Regions from separate parts of the Streptosporangium sp. CA-135522 genome, predicted to be linked through region 2. Evidence: riboswitches for the same ligand, from Rfam matches in the RefSeq annotation. Region 2 holds a riboswitch; each other region holds the start of a gene.
The links. Region 2 has a riboswitch for cobalamin ahead of metE (5-methyltetrahydropteroyltriglutamate--homocysteine S-methyltransferase). Riboswitches for the same ligand answer to the same signal wherever they lie in the genome.
Positions count from the first base shown of each region.

Region 1: another riboswitch for cobalamin. It lies ahead of ACQPYK_RS30540 (CbtB domain-containing protein); the one in region 2 lies ahead of metE (5-methyltetrahydropteroyltriglutamate--homocysteine S-methyltransferase).
Region 3: another riboswitch for cobalamin. It lies ahead of ACQPYK_RS32750 (ribonucleoside-diphosphate reductase subunit alpha); the one in region 2 lies ahead of metE (5-methyltetrahydropteroyltriglutamate--homocysteine S-methyltransferase).
Region 4: another riboswitch for cobalamin. It lies ahead of cobN (cobaltochelatase subunit CobN); the one in region 2 lies ahead of metE (5-methyltetrahydropteroyltriglutamate--homocysteine S-methyltransferase).

Region 1 covers NZ_CP192026.1:6,388,839-6,393,513, forward strand. Annotated here, with positions in the region: gene ACQPYK_RS30525 (putative cobaltochelatase) at 1-571, opposite strand, end outside; gene ACQPYK_RS30530 (histidine phosphatase family protein) at 596-1,156, opposite strand; gene ACQPYK_RS30535 (CbtA family protein) at 1,156-1,935, opposite strand; gene ACQPYK_RS30540 (CbtB domain-containing protein) at 1,943-2,137, opposite strand; adenosylcobalamin (AdoCbl) riboswitch at 2,180-2,271, opposite strand; gene dop (depupylase/deamidase Dop) at 2,441-3,955, opposite strand; gene ACQPYK_RS30550 (acyltransferase family protein) at 4,042-4,675, opposite strand, start outside.
Region 2 covers NZ_CP192026.1:7,905,949-7,910,623, forward strand. Annotated here, with positions in the region: gene ACQPYK_RS37300 (hypothetical protein) at 1-378, shown strand, start outside; gene ACQPYK_RS37305 (hypothetical protein) at 518-1,618, opposite strand; cobalamin riboswitch at 2,216-2,429, shown strand; gene metE (5-methyltetrahydropteroyltriglutamate--homocysteine S-methyltransferase) at 2,525-4,675, shown strand, end outside.
Region 3 covers NZ_CP192026.1:6,857,797-6,862,471, forward strand. Annotated here, with positions in the region: gene ACQPYK_RS32750 (ribonucleoside-diphosphate reductase subunit alpha) at 1-1,528, opposite strand, end outside; cobalamin riboswitch at 1,812-2,013, opposite strand; gene ACQPYK_RS32755 (tripartite tricarboxylate transporter substrate-binding protein) at 2,012-3,040, opposite strand; gene glmS (glutamine--fructose-6-phosphate transaminase (isomerizing)) at 3,182-4,675, opposite strand, start outside.
Region 4 covers NZ_CP192026.1:5,759,694-5,764,368, forward strand. Annotated here, with positions in the region: gene cobN (cobaltochelatase subunit CobN) at 1-2,281, opposite strand, end outside; cobalamin riboswitch at 2,396-2,585, opposite strand; gene ACQPYK_RS27405 (precorrin-3B synthase) at 2,670-3,941, shown strand; gene ACQPYK_RS27410 (precorrin-8X methylmutase) at 3,938-4,564, shown strand; gene ACQPYK_RS27415 (precorrin-2 C(20)-methyltransferase) at 4,573-4,675, shown strand, end outside.

The DNA of each region.
Region 1 (4,675 bases), 1.5 Mb from region 2:
GCGGCCGAAGCTCTCCCTCCTCCGGGTTCATCGTGCCCACCAGCAGGAAGCGGGCGGCGTGCCGTACCGACACCCCTTCGCGCTCGACGTAGCAGGTGCCGAGGGCGGCGGCGTCGAGCAGCAGGTCGACCAGGTGGTCGTGGAGCAGGTTGACCTCGTCCACGTAGAGGACGCCCCGGTGGGCGGCCGCCAGGAGGCCGGGTTCGAAGGCCTTCACGCCCTCGGTCAGCGCGCGCTCGATGTCGAGCGATCCGGCCAGGCGATCCTCGGAGGCGCCGACCGGCAGTTCCACCAGGCGCGCGGGCCGGGCGGTGCCCGTACGGGCCTCGTGCGGCCCGTCCGGGCAGTCGGGGTCAGGTGCGGCGGGATCGCAGGAGAAGCGGCAGCCGCCGACCACCTCGACGGCGGGCAGCAGATCGGCCAGCGCCCGCACGATCGTGGACTTGGCGGTGCCCTTCTCCCCGCGGACCAGCACTCCGCCGACACGAGGGGAGACGGCGTTGAGGATGAGGGCGAGTTTCAGGTCCTCCGAGCCCACGATCGCGGTGAAGGGATAACGCGGGTCACGCACCGTGGAGGTCTCCTTGGGATGTCGTCATTCGGGGTAGCTCAGCCGCCAGCGGCCGTCGCGGCCGGTGAGCGCGACGCGCGCCAGCGGCGCGACGTCGACGCGCCAGAAGGCGGGGGCGGGGGCGCCGAGGGCGTGGACGACCGCGGCGCGGATGACCGTGGGGTGGGTGATCGCGACGACCCGCCCGGGAGCGCGCCGGGACAGCCACCCGGCCACCCGGCCGAGGAGAGCGGTGATCGACTCCCCTCCGTGCGGCGCTGCGGCGGGGTCGGTGAGCCAGGCGGCGAGGGCTTCGGGTTCGGCCGCCTCGATCTCGCCCAGCGTCCTGCCGCGCCATCGGCCGTAGTCGCAGTCGGCCAGCCCCGGGTCCGGATCGGCGCTCAGGCCGAGCGCCGCGGCCGTCTGGGTGCAGCGCAGTTCTGCGGCGCAGACGGCCGGACCGGGTCCGAACCGCCCGGCCATGCCGCCCGCCCGGCGCAGGCCGCGTCCGTCGAGCGGTTCGTCGCCCGGGAACGCGGCCCGTGCCGTCGCCGAGGTCGAGGCGTGGCAGACCAGCAGCAGCCGCGTGACCCCCGAGGGGGTCATCACACCGGGCTGCGCCTGCGCGCGGCGAAGGCGAACAGCGCGCCGACACCGAGCCAGAAGACCGCCTGGGTGCCGAGGGAGGCGATCCGGAAGTCCCACAGCAGGTCGGCGGGGAAGCCCTGGGGCACCTCGTCGATCTCCGGCAGGAGGATCCAGGCCGCCGCCACCGGCAGGAGCACCGTGGCGCCGGTGGCCAGCCAGCGCAGCCACGGCTCGCTCCGGGCTGCGTAGCGGTGAGTGGCCGCGCCCGCGGCGACGGAAAGCAGGCCGATGGCCACCGCGACCAGATAGAGCACGGTGCGCTGGTTGATCGTCTCGGGGTCGCCGACAGCGGGTGGGTTGGCGGGATATTTCAGGAACGGTACGAGGACGATGGCGGTGAACGCGGCGGACGCGAGAGCGATCGCGAGCACCGGTTCCGAACGGGGCCCGACCCTGCCGCGCACGGCCGCGTAGGCCAGGGCGAACAGGCCGCCGACGGCCACGCCGTACAGGCCCAGGGCCAGGAACAGCCCGAACCGCTGGCCGTCCCTGCTGACCAGTGCCTCGCCTTCGTCGTGGGAGTGGCCGGTGGCCTGGGTCGTCTCGTGGGAGTGGCCGGTGGCTTCGGCCGTCTCGTGGGCGTGGGATCCGGCCGCCTGGGAGGCGGCCGCGGCCGCCTCCTCCAGCGCGATGGCCCGGTCGATGCGCGGCTCGCCCGTGGTGTAGGCGAAGACGGCCGCCAGCAGTCCGGCGAGCAGGCCGACGAGCATGCCCCGGGCGATGAGTTTGGTGATCAATTGGGACTCAGTGACACGGGACGCCGAGCAGATGACGCCCGTCATGCATGAGTTCGTGCAGGTAGTTCCCGGTCTGCGAGATCGCTCCCTGGTCGAAGGCGACCAGGTAGGCGATGAGCAGCAGCACCGGTACGGCGAGCAGCCAGCGGGTGATTGACGCCCATGGGATGGGCTGGGTGTGCGGAGCCGAGATCTGGCTCACGGCCACCTCCTCCGGGATTGACGCGTCCCTTTTCGTAGGTCGGTGGCGGCCGAGTGACCTGGCTCCCGGCCCTGAGGCCGGTTACAGTGGCGCGACCGCACCGGAATCTCACCGGATTTCCCTCGCACCGCCACAAAACACCCGGAACGTATCCCGGTTACCTATCGCCCGTCAATCCAGACTTCCCCTGACACACAGCGGAAATATTCACTTTCTCCACTTTTCTCTGTGGATTACCGGCCGGGAAGACGGCTCGCGGGGCGGCGGTCCGGTCCGGACCGCCGCCCCGCGAGCGGGCGTTCGCTATTCGCCGGTGAGGGCGTTCACCAGGTCGGCGGCCGTGCGGCAGCGGTCGAACAGCTCTCCCACGTGAGCCTTGGTGCCGCGCAGCGGCTCCAGGGTGGGCACCCGCTGCAGGGACTCGCGGCCGGGGATGTCGAAGATGACCGAGTCCCAGGAGGCGGCCGCGACCGACTCGCTGAACTGGCTCAGGCAACGACCCCGGAAGTAGGCCCGTGTGTCGCTGGGTGGGGCCTCGATGGCCCGCTGGACTTCTTCCTCGGTGACCAGCCGCTGCATCCGTCCCCGGGCCACCAGCCGGTTGTACAGGCCGCGGTCGGGACGGATGTCGGAGTATTGCAGGTCCACCAGCTGCAGGCGCGGGTGCGACCAGGCGAGGCCGTCGCGGGTGCGGTAGCCCTCCAGCAGCTCCAGCTTGGCCACCCAGTCCAGTTCCCTGGACAGCTGCATCGGATCTTCCGCCAGGCGGGTCAGCACCGACTCCCAGCGATCCAGGACGTCCTTGGTGAGCTCGTCGACGCCGTTGCCGCTGCGCTCCTCGACGTACTTGCGCGCCAGCTCCAGGTATTCCATCTGGAGCTGGACGGCCGTGAGCTTGCGGCCGTCGCGCATCGAGATCTCGTATTTGAGCGTCGGGTCGTGGGAGACCGCCCGCAGCGCCTGGACGGGGTTGTCCACGGCGAGATCCCGCGTGAAGTAACCGTCCTCGATCATGGCCAGGACCAGCGCGGTGGAGCCCAGCTTGAGGTAGGTCGAGATCTCCGACATGTTGGCGTCGCCGATGATGACGTGCAGCCGGCGGTATTTCTCCGGATCGGCGTGAGGCTCGTCCCGGGTGTTGATGATCGGCCGCTTGAGCGTGGTCTCCAGACCCACCTCGACCTCGAAGAAGTCGGCCCGCTGGCTGATCTGGAAGCCCTCACCACGCGAGTCCTGCCCGATGCCGACCTTGCCCGCGCCGGTGACGACCTGCCGGGAGACGAAGAACGGCGTCAGATGCCTGACGATGTCGGCGAACGGCGTGGCCCGCCGCATCAGGTAGTTCTCGTGGCAGCCGTAGGAGGCACCCTTGTTGTCGGTGTTGTTCTTGTAGAGCTGGATCGGGGCGTTGGTGGGGATCGCCGAGGCGCGGACCGCGGCGTCGTGCATCACCCTCTCCCCCGCCTTGTCCCAGATCACCGCGGCTCGCGGGTTGGTGCACTCGGGAGTGGAGTATTCGGGATGGGCGTGGTCGACGTAGAGCCGAGCGCCATTGGTGAGGATCACGTTGGCCAGGCCCAGGTCCTCGTCCGTGAGCTGGCTCTGGTCGGCCACCTCTCTGGACAGGTCGAAGCCCCGGGCGTCGCGCAGCGGGTTCTCCTCCTCGAAGTCCCACCGCGCGCGCCGCGCCCTGGCCGCCGAGGCGGCCAGGTAGGCGTTGACGACCTGGGAGGAGGTCACCATCGCGTTGGCCCCCGGCTGTCCGGGCACGGAGATGCCGTACTCCGTCTCGATGCCCATCACCCGCCGTACCGTCATGCGCACCCTCTGTTCATCCGGGACCGCCTTGTCCGCCGTGTATATGCCCGACCCTAGACCCTTCACTATGCCCGGTGGCCGGACAGTTATGGCACCGAGGCCTTTTCGCCCGTCGCGAAGGGAGCCTGCGGCGGCGGGGAGGTCGGCGCAGACGGCGGTGCGGCCCCACGCCGGCGTCTGGCCTTGACGAACTCTTGGAGGGGCCGTTCGGCCACCCGGTACACCAGATAGGAGAAGGCCGTCGCGCTCAGTACGGTGACCACGGCGGTCAGCCAGGGCGGCAGCGTGTCCCGCAGGGCGGGTACGACCACGACCGCGGCCGTGGTGTGGAACAGGTAGAGCGGATAGGTCAGGGCGCCCAGGACGACCAGGCCGCGCCAGCGCAGCCAGCCCAGCCAGCCCAGCGCCACCATCGCCATGAGCACGTAGAAACAGATGATCGCGGCGGCGACGGCCCACTCGGGCACGGGCATCGCGGTGTAGCCGACCTTCTCGATCCGCCCGGCGACCCGGTCGATCGCCGCGTTGACCGCCAGGCCCGCGCTGATCCCGGCCAGGCACCACAGAACCAGCTTGGGCCCATGCCTGGTCATCAGGAAGAAGGCCATGCCACCGACGAAGTACGCCGCGTATTTGGGCATCACTATGAGATCGACCCACTTGTCCTCGCTGCCCGCGAAGAACCCCGCCGCCAGCAGCCAGACGCCCATGAAGATCAGG
Region 2 (4,675 bases):
GTCTTCACCTCGATTGTCGCCATGATCGCGTCGTCCGGCGTGCACTCGAGCTATGCCCCGGTGGTTTCCCCCATCAAGCACGTGGTCGGCATCGTCAACGCAGCCGGTGCCTTGATCGTCGTCTGGGTGACCGTCGACGCCGTCATCAGACGGATCCGTCCCTGTGGAGAAACCTCCAGAGCCGCTCTCCTCGACGTGCTGCGCTGGGCCGTGGTCAGCCTGGGAGTGCTCGGCATGCTGGTCGAGTACGGCTACGCCGACCTGAGCCTTGTCACGCTCGTCGCCTGGCTGGTGGCCATCGCGGCCCTGATCGTCACGCTCTACCGCTCCGCCCGCCTGCCGTACCTCTCCCCGACCTGGGGACCCGCGGCGAGTTAGGCATGTGTGATCCCGCCCGGGGCCAGGTCACGGGGGGGCGGGGACCTTTCTTCTGAGCGCGCCGGTCTTTTGAGCGCGCCGTGCGGATCGGAGAGGATATGCCAGGTCTGGTGATGGAAGTTCGTGGAGAATCGGGCCCTCATCTGCCAATATGCACTTTACCCAGGGAGACCACGGCGCCGGGGTTTAGTCCAAGATCCCTGATTCGTTGAGACTTCCCGGTCCGGACGTTGACCTTGTAATAGCCGAAGGATCCGCCGGACTCGGGAGGGTCGGCCTTGACGATGTATTCATCGGCATCGAGCCAGCCGTATCCGATCGCATCGTTCGGCTCGGACAGAAGCCGTAGATCAAACTTGTTTACCGTCTTACCGGTCTTGGCGTTGTAGGTGACAAGATGTTCCTTGCCGTCCTCGCCGGAGTCGGCAATCACCGCTACCAGCAGGCGCCCGTCCGGTGAAAGGTCGTCCGCAAAATCATCTCCCCTCCCTTCACTGATGACCAGGCCTCGGCGGTTAAGTATGGTAACGGCGTTATTTCCGGAATCATCTTCTCCGAGTTCCGGACATGATTGTTTGGCTGCGATGACGGTGGCGGCTTCACTCAGGCCGATCACATGGCAGAAACCCGGGAAGGTAGAAGTCCGTCCCGTGGCGAACTCGGTGAGCAGGAGGCGGGGTTGAGCACCGGAGAATGCGACTGCGAAGAACCGGCCATCAGGCGATATCGCCAGGTTGTAGACGTCGTCGAGCGTCTTCGCGTCCAGTCGTGGCGAAATGGCTTTGAGTTGTGCGGCGGGCAGATCCCAGCCGACGAACTGCATACGCTGCTTGCTGAAGTACGCAACGTGATGGCCGTCAGAGGTGATACGGAGTGGCACACCTACATAGCTAGAGCCTTCCACTTGAGCTTGGCTTGCCGCATCGAAGAGGGGGATGTCACTCGAACAGTCGTCATCGCCGACGCCGACCCCCGCCCTGAACCCACCGCAACCTTCGCCGTAGGCGATATTCATGTCCTGCCTCCCTTCGCCTCTTTTGTAGTTCACACGTAGCCGCCAGTCGCTACAGGTGATGACTTTCGGCGCGGCACCCTCCTCTTCTGCCTTGGGCCGGTTATGGCAATCCGAATCCTTCGAGATGAATGCATACTGCACTGGCGGATCGAATGCCCCCGGCTTCCATTCCGGTTCCACACGAGGCCTGTCGTGACGATTCAGATAGAGGAAGCCCGCACCCAACACACCGACGATGAGGAGAACGACTCCGACACGTCGACCAGGCCCAGACCCAGGCCGGACAGCGTGGCGCTCCGCATCAGCATCTGATCCAGCTCCGCCCGAATCACGAGAAGGGACACCATTCGCCCCGGCAGCCGCCGTCAAATTCTCCACATCTCTCCGCTCGACGTTGAGGGAAAACCCAAGTCAGCCCAGTCATGAGGGAATAACGGGTGAGCGATCATACGCGTTCCCGAAGAGAACTACGAGGCTCTCCACGAGAGCAGCCGGTGAGAAAGCAGAAAGCCGGCAGGACCCTGACACGGAATCGCCGGACGTGATTCCCCCTCTCCCCGGCTGCCTCATCGTTCGGGTTCCTCCGTTGGCGTCAACTCCGCCTGTGCCCGTTGGATGGGATCAACGGTGCACGTAGCGGGCTGGGGGGACGCTCGAAGCTCGAAGGCGGCGTTGACCCCTCAATCGAGCCACGAGATCAGAAATATCGAATTTTCCGGTTATGTACCATTTTTCGTTGGCTGATCAGGCCCCGCCTCCCCTCTAACCGACATCGACTCCGCGATGTGGTGCCACCGGCCGGAGCTTTCGCCTGGAGTCGGGTTATGCTGCCGGTGCGGCTGGTTCGCCGCTCCCTTCGGCGGAGCGGTGAGGCAACAGGGAACCCGGTGTGATTCCGGGACTGCCCCGCAGCGGTGAGTGGGAACGACCGCCGTCACACGAGCACTGGGTGAGCGATCGCCTGGGAAGCGACGGCCAGTAGGAAACCGGCACGACGCCCACGAGTCCGAATACCTGCCACCGCCCGTGCGCCGATCGGCGCGCGGTCTGTGTCCATGGCCTCGCGGGAAGGCCGGGGGAACCTTCCCTCGCCATGCCCGCCAAGCCGGGTTCCACGAGGGAAAAGGACCCATGACAGACCAACGCACCACCGTCCTCGGCTACCCCAGAATCGGCCCCGACCGACAGCTGAAGAAAGCCGTGGAAGCCTACTGGGCCGGCCGCATCGACGCCGCCGACCTGGAACACATCGGCCAGAAGCTACGCGAACGCACCTGGACCGAACTACGCGACGCCGGCCTGACCGACATCCCCTCCAACACCTTCTCCTTCTACGACCAGATGCTCGACACCAGCATCATGGTCGGCGCCATCCCCGCCCGCTTCGCCGAACTGGACGGCCTGGAGCGCTACTTCGCCATGGCGCGCGGCACCCGGGGAATCGCCCCCCTGGAGATGACCAAATGGTTCGACACCAACTACCACTACCTGGTTCCCGAGGTGGGCCCGGGGACGAGGTTCCGGCTCGCATGGGATAAGCCCCTGGCGGAGTACGGCCAGGCCAGGCAGCTGGGGCTCGAGACCAGGCCGGTGCTGGTCGGCCCGCTGACCTACCTGCTGCTGGCCAAGTCCGACGCCGCCGCCTTCGCGCCGCTACGGCTCTTGGACGACCTGCTCGACGTCTACGCCGAGCTGCTGGAACGGCTGGCCACCGCCGGCGTCGTCGAGGTCCAGCTCGACGAGCCGGCGCTGGCGGCCGACCGGTCGGCGCAGGAGCTGAAGGCGCTCGCCCGCGCCTACGATCATCTGGGCGGGCTCAGCCACCGCCCGCGACTGCTGGTCGCCACCTACTTCGGCGAGATCGGCGACGCGCTGCCCGTGCTGGCCGCCACCCGCGTCGAGTCCGTGGGGCTCGACTTCGTCGCCGGGCCCGGCAACCTGACGGCGGCGGCCTTGTCTCCCGGGCTGGCCGGCAAGACCGTGGTGGCGGGGGTGGTGAACGGCCGCAACGTCTGGCGCACCGAACTGTCCGGCGCGCTGTCCACCTGCGCGGCGCTGCTCGGGCTGGCCGGGGAGGTGGTGGTCTCCACCTCCTGCTCGCTCATGCACGTCCCCCTCGATCTGGACCGGGAGACGGCGATGCCCGAGGGGCTGGCGTTCGCCCGGCAGAAGGTGGCGGAGGTCGTGGCGATCGGTCGCGCGATGCGGCGGGGACCGGACGCGGTCGGGCCCGCCGTACCGGCGAAGGCTCCGGTGGACGCGCGCACGCGGGCCCGGCTGGAGGCGCTGGGCCAGGGCACTGCGCGGGCCGGGCACGTCGAGCGAGCGGTGATGCAGCGGACGGCGCTGGGGCTGCCGCCGCTGCCGACTACCACGATCGGCTCGTTCCCGCAGACGGACGCGGTACGGCAGGCCCGCTCCGACCTTCGCGACGGCCGGATCGACCGGGCGGGATACGAGGCGGCGATGCGGGCCGAGATCGACTCGGTGATCGCGCTACAGGAGGACATCGGGCTGGACGTGCTGGTCCACGGCGAGCCCGAGCGCAACGACATGGTCCAGTATTTCGCCGAGCAGCTCGACGGCTACGCGGCCACCGAGCACGGCTGGGTCCAGTCCTACGGCACCCGGTGCGTGCGGCCGCCGATCTTGTTCGGAGATGTGGCCCGGCCGGAGCCGATGACGGTGCGCTGGGCCGTCTACGCCCAGTCGCGTACCGTCAGGCCGGTCAAGGGCATGCTGACCGGGCCGGTGACCATGCTGGCCTGGTCGTTCGTCCGGGAGGACCAGTCGCCGGCCGAAACGGCCCGGCAGGTGGCGCTGGCGTTGCGGGACGAGATCCGCGACCTGGAGGCGGCGGGTATCCGGATCATCCAGGTGGACGAGCCCGCGCTGCGGGAGCTGCTGCCGCTGCGCGCGGCTCAACGCGACGCCTACCTGGCCTGGGCGGTCGCCGCGTTCCGGTTCGCCACCTCGGGCGTGTCCGACTCCACGCAGATCCACACTCACATGTGCTATTCGGAGTTCGGTGAGATCATCGGCGCCATCGGTGACCTGGACGCGGACGTGACGAGCGTCGAGGCGGCCAGATCCCGGATGGAGCTGCTGGACGACTTGCACGCCGCCGGATACACGCGTGGGATCGGGCCCGGCGTGTACGACATCCACTCCCCGCGCGTGCTGGAGACCGAGGAGGTCGAACGGGCGCTCAGGCTGGCGCTCAGGGCGGTCGAACCGGAGCGGTTGTGGGTCAATCCAGACTGCGGGCTGAAGACGCGCGGC
Region 3 (4,675 bases), 1.0 Mb from region 2:
GGCCCCGCTCGACGGCCAGGTCCGCGGAGGTGCCGTAGGCCGCGAGCGCGATCTCCTCGGAGATCCGGGTGGACAGCTCCAGCGCCTCGGGCGAGTCGAACGGCAGGCGCAGCGCGAAGAACACATCCGCCAGGCCCATCAGCCCCAGGCCGATCGGCCGCCACTTCTTGTTCGCGGTCTCCGCCTCGGGGGTCGGGTAGAAGCCCAGGTCGATCGTCCGGTCAAGGAACCGCACGGCGGTGCGGACGGTCCGGCGCAGCCGCGCCCAGTCCACGTCCCGGCCGTCCAGATGCGCGGCGAGGTTGATCGAACCGAGGTTGCAGACGGCCGTCTCGGCGTCGTTGGTGACCTCGAGGATCTCGGTGCAGAGGTTGGACAGATGGATGACGTTCTCGGGACGCGCCGTCTGGTTGGAGGTCCGGTTGGCCGCGTCCTTGAAGGTCATCCAGCCGTTGCCGGTCTGGGCGAGGGTACGCATCATCCGGCCGTACAGGGACCGCGCCGGGATCTGCTTGACGAAGCGGCCCTCGGCCTCGGCGACCCGATAGGCCTCCTCGAACGCCGTGCCGTACAGGTCGGTGAGGTGCGGGACCTCCTTGGGGTCGAACAGCGACCACACGCCGTCGGCCTCGACCCGGCGCATGAACTCGTCGGGAACCCAGTTGGCGAGGTTCAGGTTGTGCGTACGGCGAGCCTCCTCGCCGGTGTTGTCGCGCAGTTCGAGGAACTCCTCGACGTCGGCGTGCCAGGACTCCAGGTAGACGCAGGCCGCGCCCTTGCGGCGACCGCCCTGGTTGACCGCGGCGACGCTGGAGTCCAGCGTGCGCAGCCAGGGCACGATGCCGTTGGAGTGGCCGTTGGTGCCCCGGATCAGGGAACCGCGCGAGCGCACCCGGGTCCAGGCGATACCGATCCCCCCGGCGTACTTCGACAGGCGCGCGACCTGCCCGTAACGCTCGTAGATCGCCTCCAGCTCGTCACGGGGCGAGTCGAGCAGGAAGCAGGACGACAACTGGGGTCTGCGCGAACCGGAGTTGAACAGGGTGGGCGAGCTCGGCAGGTAGGACAGGGTGGCCATGAGCGCGTAGAGCTCGGCCGCCTCCTCCACCGTCTCCGACAGACCGCACGCCACGCGCAGGAAGAAGTGCTGCGGGCGCTCCAAGACCTTACGGGTCCGCGGGTGGCGCAGCAGGTAGCGGTCGTAGACCGTGCGCAGCCCGAAATACTCGAACCGGCCGTCGGCGTCCCGCTCCACCAGCGCGTCCAGCGCCTCGGCGTGGGCGGCCACGAAGTCCGCCAGGCGGTCCTGGACGAGCCCGGCCGCGTGGGTGGCGGCGACGGACTCGGAGAAGGTCCGAACCCCGTGCTCGGCCGTCTCATCGGCGATCAGCTCCGCCAGCAGCTCGGCGGCGATCCGGGAGTTCTCCGGATCGGTGATCACCCGGGCGGCCGCCTCCTCGATGGCCAACCGGCGGTCGGCCAGACCGTCGCCGGTCTCCTTGGCGGCGTCGACCAAGGTCTGTGTCACGTGTGCTACCCCTCGCGCGCTCGAATTCCCCGTACGGCTCTCGCCGGAAGGGCGCACGCGTCCAAGAGCGGCTCCGGACACGCCGGACCGCCTCGTTCCGCGAGCCCTCCCTCGAGGCCCTGGACAGCTTCCGTGGTCGAGTCCGCCTCACCTGGCACACGCCGGGCCGCTCCACGCGTCCCCCGGTGCCCGGTTCGGCTCCCTCTCCACACGCATGGTCGAGTCCGCCTCACCTGGCACACGCCGGGCCGCTCCACGCGTCCCCCGGTGCCCGGTTCGGCTCCCTCTCCACACGTCGCCGGCAGGTCTTCGGACTCACGGGCGTCTCGCACATGCCTACTGGCCGTCGCTTCCCGGGCAAGGCGCACCCAGTGCTTCAATGACGGCGGTCGTTCCCGTTCACCGCTGCGGGGCAGTCCCGGAATCTCACCGGGTTCCCTCTTGCCTCGCCCCGTCAGGGGCGAACCAGCAACGAGCAGGATCCTACATGTAGGGCCGGTGGACGCAACTACCCCAACAGCTTGTGCCGAAAGTGCTCAGCAGGCCAAGATCGTTGAGCACCTCCCGGGTACGGCCGGTCTCCGTGACAAGCCACTGGCGGAAGTCCTCCCCGCTCAGATAGACCCGGTTCCAGCCGTTGGCCGCGCAGACGGCCCGCCATCGGGGCGAGGCGTCGAGGCGATCACACAGGGCGACGGCCGCGTCCCTGTCCTCGGAGCTCATGCCGCGGGGGCCGAGCACCCCGCACCAGTCGGTGTACTCCAGGCGAACGTCCAGCTCCATCAGCGTCGGCGCGTCGATCCCGTCGATCCGCTCGCCGGAGGAGACCACCAGCGGGCGCAGGCGGCCCGCGGCGATCCCGGGCACGAAGGAACGGGCGGAGCCCAGCAGCGCGGTCACCCTGCCGTCGTAGAGCGCCTGCTCGGCCTCGGTTCCACCGGAGTAGCCGGCGTAGTCCAGCAGCCGGGTGTCCACCCCCAGACACTTACCGATCATGCCGTAGAGCACGTGGTCGGAGCCGCCTTCCATCCGGCCGCCCACCGTCGGCTCGGCCGGGTCGCGGCGGAGCGCGGCGGCGAAGTCCTCGAAGGTGCGCAGATGGGAGCCGGACGACACGACCAGAGCCGCCCAGTCGCCGACCAGGCGGGCCAGCGGGGTGGTGGAATCCACCACGGAGGCGGCGTTGGCGATCTCCACCCCCGCGATCATCGGCATCCCGGTGAGGAGCAGCCGGCCCTCCCGCGTGAACGGGCCACGGACGGCGGCGAACGATCCCAGCGCCGCGGCGCCCAGGCTGCCCGGCTGGTCGCTCACCTCGACCGTCCGGGCCATCCCTTCGCCGATCATGACCATGGCCAGCGCGCGCGCGGCCCGATCCCACCCCTGCCCCCGCGCGGCGGGCGCGACGACGGTCAACCGGCCCGCCACCGGCGTGTGGGTGCCGCGGCCCCCGTCACAGCCGCCGGCGGCCAGGAGTCCCAGGGCGAGCACCAAGAACCGCCTACGGTACATAAGCGCCCCTTCCCCCAAGACCTATCAATACCCCAGGTTACAGACACATCACTTTCTGTCACACATTGGGGGTCTTGCCGTTATCGGCCGAGAGGGAGGGGACGGCTCCGGCTCATTCCGGAGGGAAGGGACGGCTCCGGCTCATTCCACCGTGACGCTCTTGGCCAGGTTGCGCGGCTTGTCCACGTCACGCTCCAGCGCCACGGCGGCGTGGTAGGCCAGAAGCTGCAGCGGGATCGACAGCAGGATCGGGTCCAGCTCCGTCTCGTTCTTGGGCACCACGACGCAGTCGTCGGCCAGCTTGGGGTCGGCCGTACGGTGACCGACCATGAGCACCCGGCCACCGCGCGCGCGGATCTCGCCCAGCGTGGTGAGGTTCTTGTCCAGCAGCTCGTCGTCGGGGACGATCGCCACGGTCGGCATCTCCGGGCCGATCAGCGCCAGCGGCCCGTGCTTGAGCTCGCTGGCCGGGTAGGCCTCGGCGTGCACGTAGGAGATCTCCTTGAGCTTCTGGGCGCCCTCACGGGCCACCGGATAGCCCCGGACCCGGCCGACGAACATCATGCTCGGCGAGTCGGCGTACTTGTGCGCGAGCTCCTTGATCTGCGGCTCCAGCGCCAGGATCTCCTTGATCTGCTCGGGCAGCCGGCGCAGCCCCTCGCAGATGCGGCGGCCGTCGGCCGGGGACAGGTCGCGCACCCGGCCCAGGTGCAGCGCCAGCAGCGCGAAGGCCACCGCGGTCGAGGTGAACGCCTTGGTGCTGGCCACCGAGACCTCCGGGCCGGCGTGCAGGTAGAGGCCGCCGTCGCACTCGCGGGCGATGGCGCTGCCGACGGTGTTGACGATGCCGAGCACCCGCCCGCCCTTGCGCTTGAGCTCCTGGACGGCGGCGAGGGTGTCGTAGGTCTCCCCCGACTGGCTGATCGCCACGTAGAGGGTGTCGGGCTCCACGACCGGGCTGCGGTAGCGGAACTCGCTGGCCGGCTCGGCGTCGGCGGGAATCCGCGCCAGCTCCTCGATGAGCTGGGCGCCGATCTGGCCCGAGTAGTAGGCGGAGCCGCAACCGATGATCTTTACGCGGCGGAACGACCGGGTCTCGCGCGCGTCCATGTTGAGGCCGCCCAGGTGGGCGATGTGGAAGCGGTCGTCCAGGCGCCCACGCAGCGTCCGGGCCACAGTGTCGGGCTGCTCGGAGATCTCCTTGAGCAGGTAGTGCTCGTAACCGCCGGTGTCGTAGTGACCGGCGTCCCAGTCGACGGTCAGCGGCTCCTTGGCCGTCTCGCGCGCGTCGCTGGCGAAGGTGTGGAAGCCGTCCGCCTTCAGCACCGCGAGCTCGCCGTCCTCCAGGTGGACCACCTGGCGGGTGTAGCGGACCAGCGCGGAGACGTCGGAGGCGGCGAACATCTCCTTCTCGCCGATGCCCAGCACGATCGGGCTGCCGTTGCGGGCCACCACGACCTCGCCGGGCCGCTGGGCGTCGATCACCGCGATGCCGTAGGTGCCGACGATCCGCTTGAGCGCCAGCCGGACCGCCTCCTCCAGGGATTCGGTCTCCTCGACGGTGCGGGCGATCAGGTGTGACAGCACCTCGGTGTCGGTCTCGGACAGGAAGACCACACCGTCGGCCTCCAGCTT
Region 4 (4,675 bases), 2.1 Mb from region 2:
CGAAGCGCAGGATCCGCTCCACCAGCCCGAGGTCCGCCGAGGTGGCGGCCAGGACGGTGGAGGTCGCCTCGGCGGCGGCGGCCGGATCCCAGGCCCGCTCCTCCATGGCCTCGACCAGCGCGCGGGCGAGGGATTCGGCCTCGTCCGTGCCGATCCGGCCCGCCGTGCCGTCCTCGGCCAGGCCCAGGGCCTCGCGGAGCCCGGGGAAGGCCTCGCCGCCCGCCCACATCTGGCGGGCGCGCAGCATGGCGAGCACCAGGTCGACGCGGGTCCCGCCCTCGGGGGCGGCGCCCAGCACGTGGAGGCCGTCGCGGATCTGGACGTCCTTGACCTCGCACAGCCAGCCGTCGACGTGCAGCAGGAAGTCGTCGAACTCGGCGTCGTGGGGACGGTCGTCGATGCCCAGATCGTGATCGAGCCTGGCCGCCTGGATCAGGGTCCAGATCTGGGCGCGGATCGCCGGGAGCTTCGCCGGATCCATCGCGGCGATGGACGCGTGCTCGTCGAGCAGCTGCTCCAGCCGCGCCATGTCGCCGTAGGTGTCGGCGCGGGCCATCGGCGGGACGAGGTGGTCGACCAGGGTCGCGTGGGCGCGGCGCTTGGCCTGGGTGCCCTCGCCGGGGTCGTTGACCAGGAACGGGTAGATCAACGGCAGGTCGCCGAGCGCGGCGTCGGGACCGCAGGAGGCCGACAGCCCGGCGGACTTGCCGGGCAGCCACTCCAGATTGCCGTGCTTGCCCACGTGCACCACGGCGTGCGCGCCGAAGCCGTCGGCCAGCCAGCGGTAGGCCGCCAGGTAGTGGTGGCTGGGCGGCAGGTCGGGGTCGTGGTAGATCGCGATGGGGTTCTCCCCGAAGCCGCGCGGCGGCTGCACCATGACCACGACGTTCCCGGCGCGCAGCGCGGCCAGCACGATCTCGCCGTCCGGGTCGTGCGTCCTGTCCACGAACAGCTCGCCCGGCGCGGGGCCCCAGTGCTCCTCCATCCCGGCCCGCAGGTCCGCCGGCAGCGTGCCGTACCACCGGGCGTACCGGCTCGCCGCGATGCGCACCGGGTTGCCGGCAAGCCGCTCCTCGGTGAGCCACTCCTGGTCCTGCCCGCCGGCCGCGATCAGCGCGTGGATCAGCGCGTCGCCGTCCTGCTCGGCCACGCCCGGCAGCTCGCCCTCGGCACCGATGTCGTAGCCGCGCTCGCGCATCGCGGCCAGCAGCCGCACCAGGCTCGCGGGGGTGTCCAGGCCCACGGCGTTGCCGATCCGCGAGTGCTTGGTGGGGTAGGCCGACAGCATCAGCACGATTCGCCGCTCGCCGGGTGGGACGTGCCGGAGCACGGCGTGCCGTACCGCGATGCCGGCCACCCGCGAGGCCCGCTCCGGATCGGCCACGTAGACGGTCAGCCCGTCCTGGTCGATCTCCTTGAAGGAGAACGGCACCGTGATGATCCGGCCGTCGAACTCGGGGATCGCGACCTGGGTGGCCGCGTCGAGCGGAGACAGGCCGTCGTCGTTGTCCTCCCAGGACGCCCGGCTGCTCGTCAGGCACAGGCCCTGCAGGATCGGCACGTCCAGCTCGGCGAGCGCGCCGACGTCCCAGGCTTCGTCGTCCCCGCCGGCCGAGGCGGTGGCCGGGCGGGTGCCGCCGGCCGCGAGCACGGTCACCACCAGGGCGTCCACCGTACGGAGGACCTCCAGCAGGCCGGGTTCCGCGGTGCGCAGCGAGGCGCAGTAGACGGGCAGCGCCCGGCCGCCCGCGTCCTCGACCGCCGAGCAGAGGGTCTCGACGAAGGCGGTGTTGCCTGCGACGTGGTGGGCCCGGTAGTAGAGCACCCCGACGGCCGGCCCGTCCTCGCGACGCGCCCGGCGCTCCAGGACACCCCAGCCGGGGGTGGGCGCGGGGGCGGCGAAGCCGTGCCCGGTCAGCAGCAGGGTGTCGGACAGGAACCGGTACAGCTCGGCGAGGTTGGCCGGGCCGCCGTGGGCGAGATAGGCGTGCGCCTCGGCGCAGACCCCGCCCGGCACGGTGGACAGCTCCATCAGCTCGGCGTCGGGCGCCTGCTCCCCGCCGAGCACGACGACGGGACGGGGGCCGGCGAGCAGGGCGTCCAGGCCCTCCTCCCAGGCGCGGCGCCCACCGAGCAGCCGGACCACGACCAGGTCGGCACCCTCCAGAAGGGGGGGCAGGTCCTCGGCGGTGAGCCGGGCGGGGTTGCCCAGCCGGTAGTCGGCGCCGCCGGCGCGGGCGCTGAGCAGGTCGGTGTCGGAGGTCGAGAGCAGGAGGATCATGCGCCACGCTCCGCCGGAAGCGGGGCGGCGGGGCTCGGCGGCGCCATGGGGTGGCACGGGAACGGCGGAAAACGCACGGGGCTTCCTCCCTCGGGGTCCTCGCCCCGGGTCGTCGTCGGCTACGACGGCTGGAGTCTCCTGGCTCCCGGATCGGTGCTCCCCCCGGCCTTCCCGTCCGTCGCCGGACAGTGGCCTGGGTGGGGTTCGCTCCCCGGTTACAGTGGCGGGACCGCGCCGGATTCACACCGGCTTCCTCCCTTTGCCGTCGCCATCGATGAGACTACGGCAGTCCCGTTCATTGCAAGAAACTGGCGTTAACATCCTCAGCGTGGTCATTGGCGACTTTTCTGGACGATCGCGACTCGACGCATGTCCCGGGGCGCTTCAGGTGCACGCCGCCGCCGACGGCGGCCTGGCGCGGATCAGAGTCCCCGGCGGCCGGCTGACGGCCTCCCAGCTGCGCGAACTCGCCGACGCCGCCACCGCCTGCGGGACCGGTGTCATCGAGCTGACCTCCCGGGCGAACGTGCAGGTGCGCGGACTCGGCGAGGAGAGCGGATTCGCCGCGCGCATGGCGGCGGCCGGGCTGCTGCCGTCGCTCACCCATGAGCGCATCCGCAACATCCTGGCCTCCCCGCTCACCGGCTGCGACGCGGCGGGGACGCTGGACGTCGGCCCGCTGGTCGCCGACCTGGACCGGCGGCTGTGCGCCCGGCCCGCCCTCGCCGAACTGCCCGGACGTTTCCTGTTCGCGCTCGACGACGGCCGGGGCGACGTGGCCTGGCTCGACCCCGACGCCGCGATCCTGCCGACCGGCGCGCAGGAGACCGCGCTGATCCTCGCGGGCGCCGACAGCGGTCTGCGCGTGCCGCTCGCCTCGGCGGTCGCCGCCCTGCTCGCCGCCGCCGAGGCGTTCCTGGCGGAGCTGGCCGTCCGGGACGTGCACGCCTGGCGGATCGGCGAGTTGCCCGGCGGTGTGGAGCCGGTCGCGACCCGGGTGCGCATCGCTCTGGAGACCGGCTCCGCCGGCCCGCCACGGCTCGTCCCGCCCGCGGAGCGGATGCGGGCCGAGCCGCCGCCGGCCGCGGGGGGCCCGGTGGGAGCCGTCGGGCGACCCGGCGGCGGGGTGGCCCTGGGCGTCGCGGTACCGCTGGGGCGGCTGACCTCCGCCCAGGCGGAGCTCCTGGCCGAACTGGCCGCCGGCGGGGAGGTACGGCTGACGCCGTGGCGAGGGGTGGTCCTGCCCGGCCTGGACCGCGCCGGACTTCCCCGGGCGGTCGCCCGGCTGGCGGACGCCGGCCTGGTCACCGACCCCGAATCGCCGTGGATCGGCGTGACGGCCTGCACCGGGCGTCCGGGCTGCGCCAAGTCCCTGGCCGACGTGCAGGCCGACGCGGCCCGCGCCACCGCGCCCGGCGCCGAACCGACAGCCGGGACACCGGGGACGATCGCCCCCCGTGTGGCGGATTCACCGCGCACCGGTACGCTCCCCGTGCACTGGGCGGGCTGCGACAGACGCTGCGGCCGTCCCAGAGGACGGGTCGCGGACGTGGTCGCCACCGGCGCCGGATACCGCCTGGACCTGGACGGCCGGAGCCTGACCTGTGCCGACATCGAGCAGACCACGGCCGCGCTGGCGGCCGTCAGAGGGGAAACGTGATCGACTACGTCCGTGACGGCGCGGAGATCTACCGCCGTTCCTTCGCCACCATACGCGCGGAAGCCGATCTGAGCGGCATGCCCGCGGACGTCGCCCAGGTGACGGTCCGCATGATCCACGCCTGCGGGATGGTCGATCTCGTCACCGATGTCGGGTGGTCGCCCGGCGTCGTGGCGTCGGCGCGCGCGGCCCTGCGCGCGGGCGCCCCGGTGCTGTGCGACGCGATGATGGTCGCCTCCGGGGTGACCCGCCGCCGCCTGCCGGCCGGTAACGAGGTGATCTGCACGCTGGGAGAGCCGGGCGTGCCCGAGCTCGCCGAGCGGCTGGGCACCACCCGCAGCGCCGCCGCGCTGGAGCTGTGGCGCGAGCGGCTGGAGGGCTCCGTGGTCGCCGTCGGCAACGCCCCGACCGCGCTGTTCCGGCTGCTGGAGATGATCGAGGAGGGTGCCGGCCGACCGGCCGCCGTGCTCGGGATCCCGGTCGGCTTCATCGGCGCCGCCGAGTCCAAACAAGCCCTCGCCGAGCATCCGGCAGGCCTGGAGTACCTGGTCGTGCACGGCCGCCGGGGCGGCAGCGCGATGACCGCCGCCGCGGTCAACGCGATCGCGAGCGAGGAAGAGTGAGGGACATCGTGACTGGACGTCTGTGGGGAGTGGGACTCGGGCCCGGCGATCCGGAGCTGGTGACCGTCAAGACCGCCCGCCTCCTCGGCGAGGCGGGCGTGATCGCCTTCC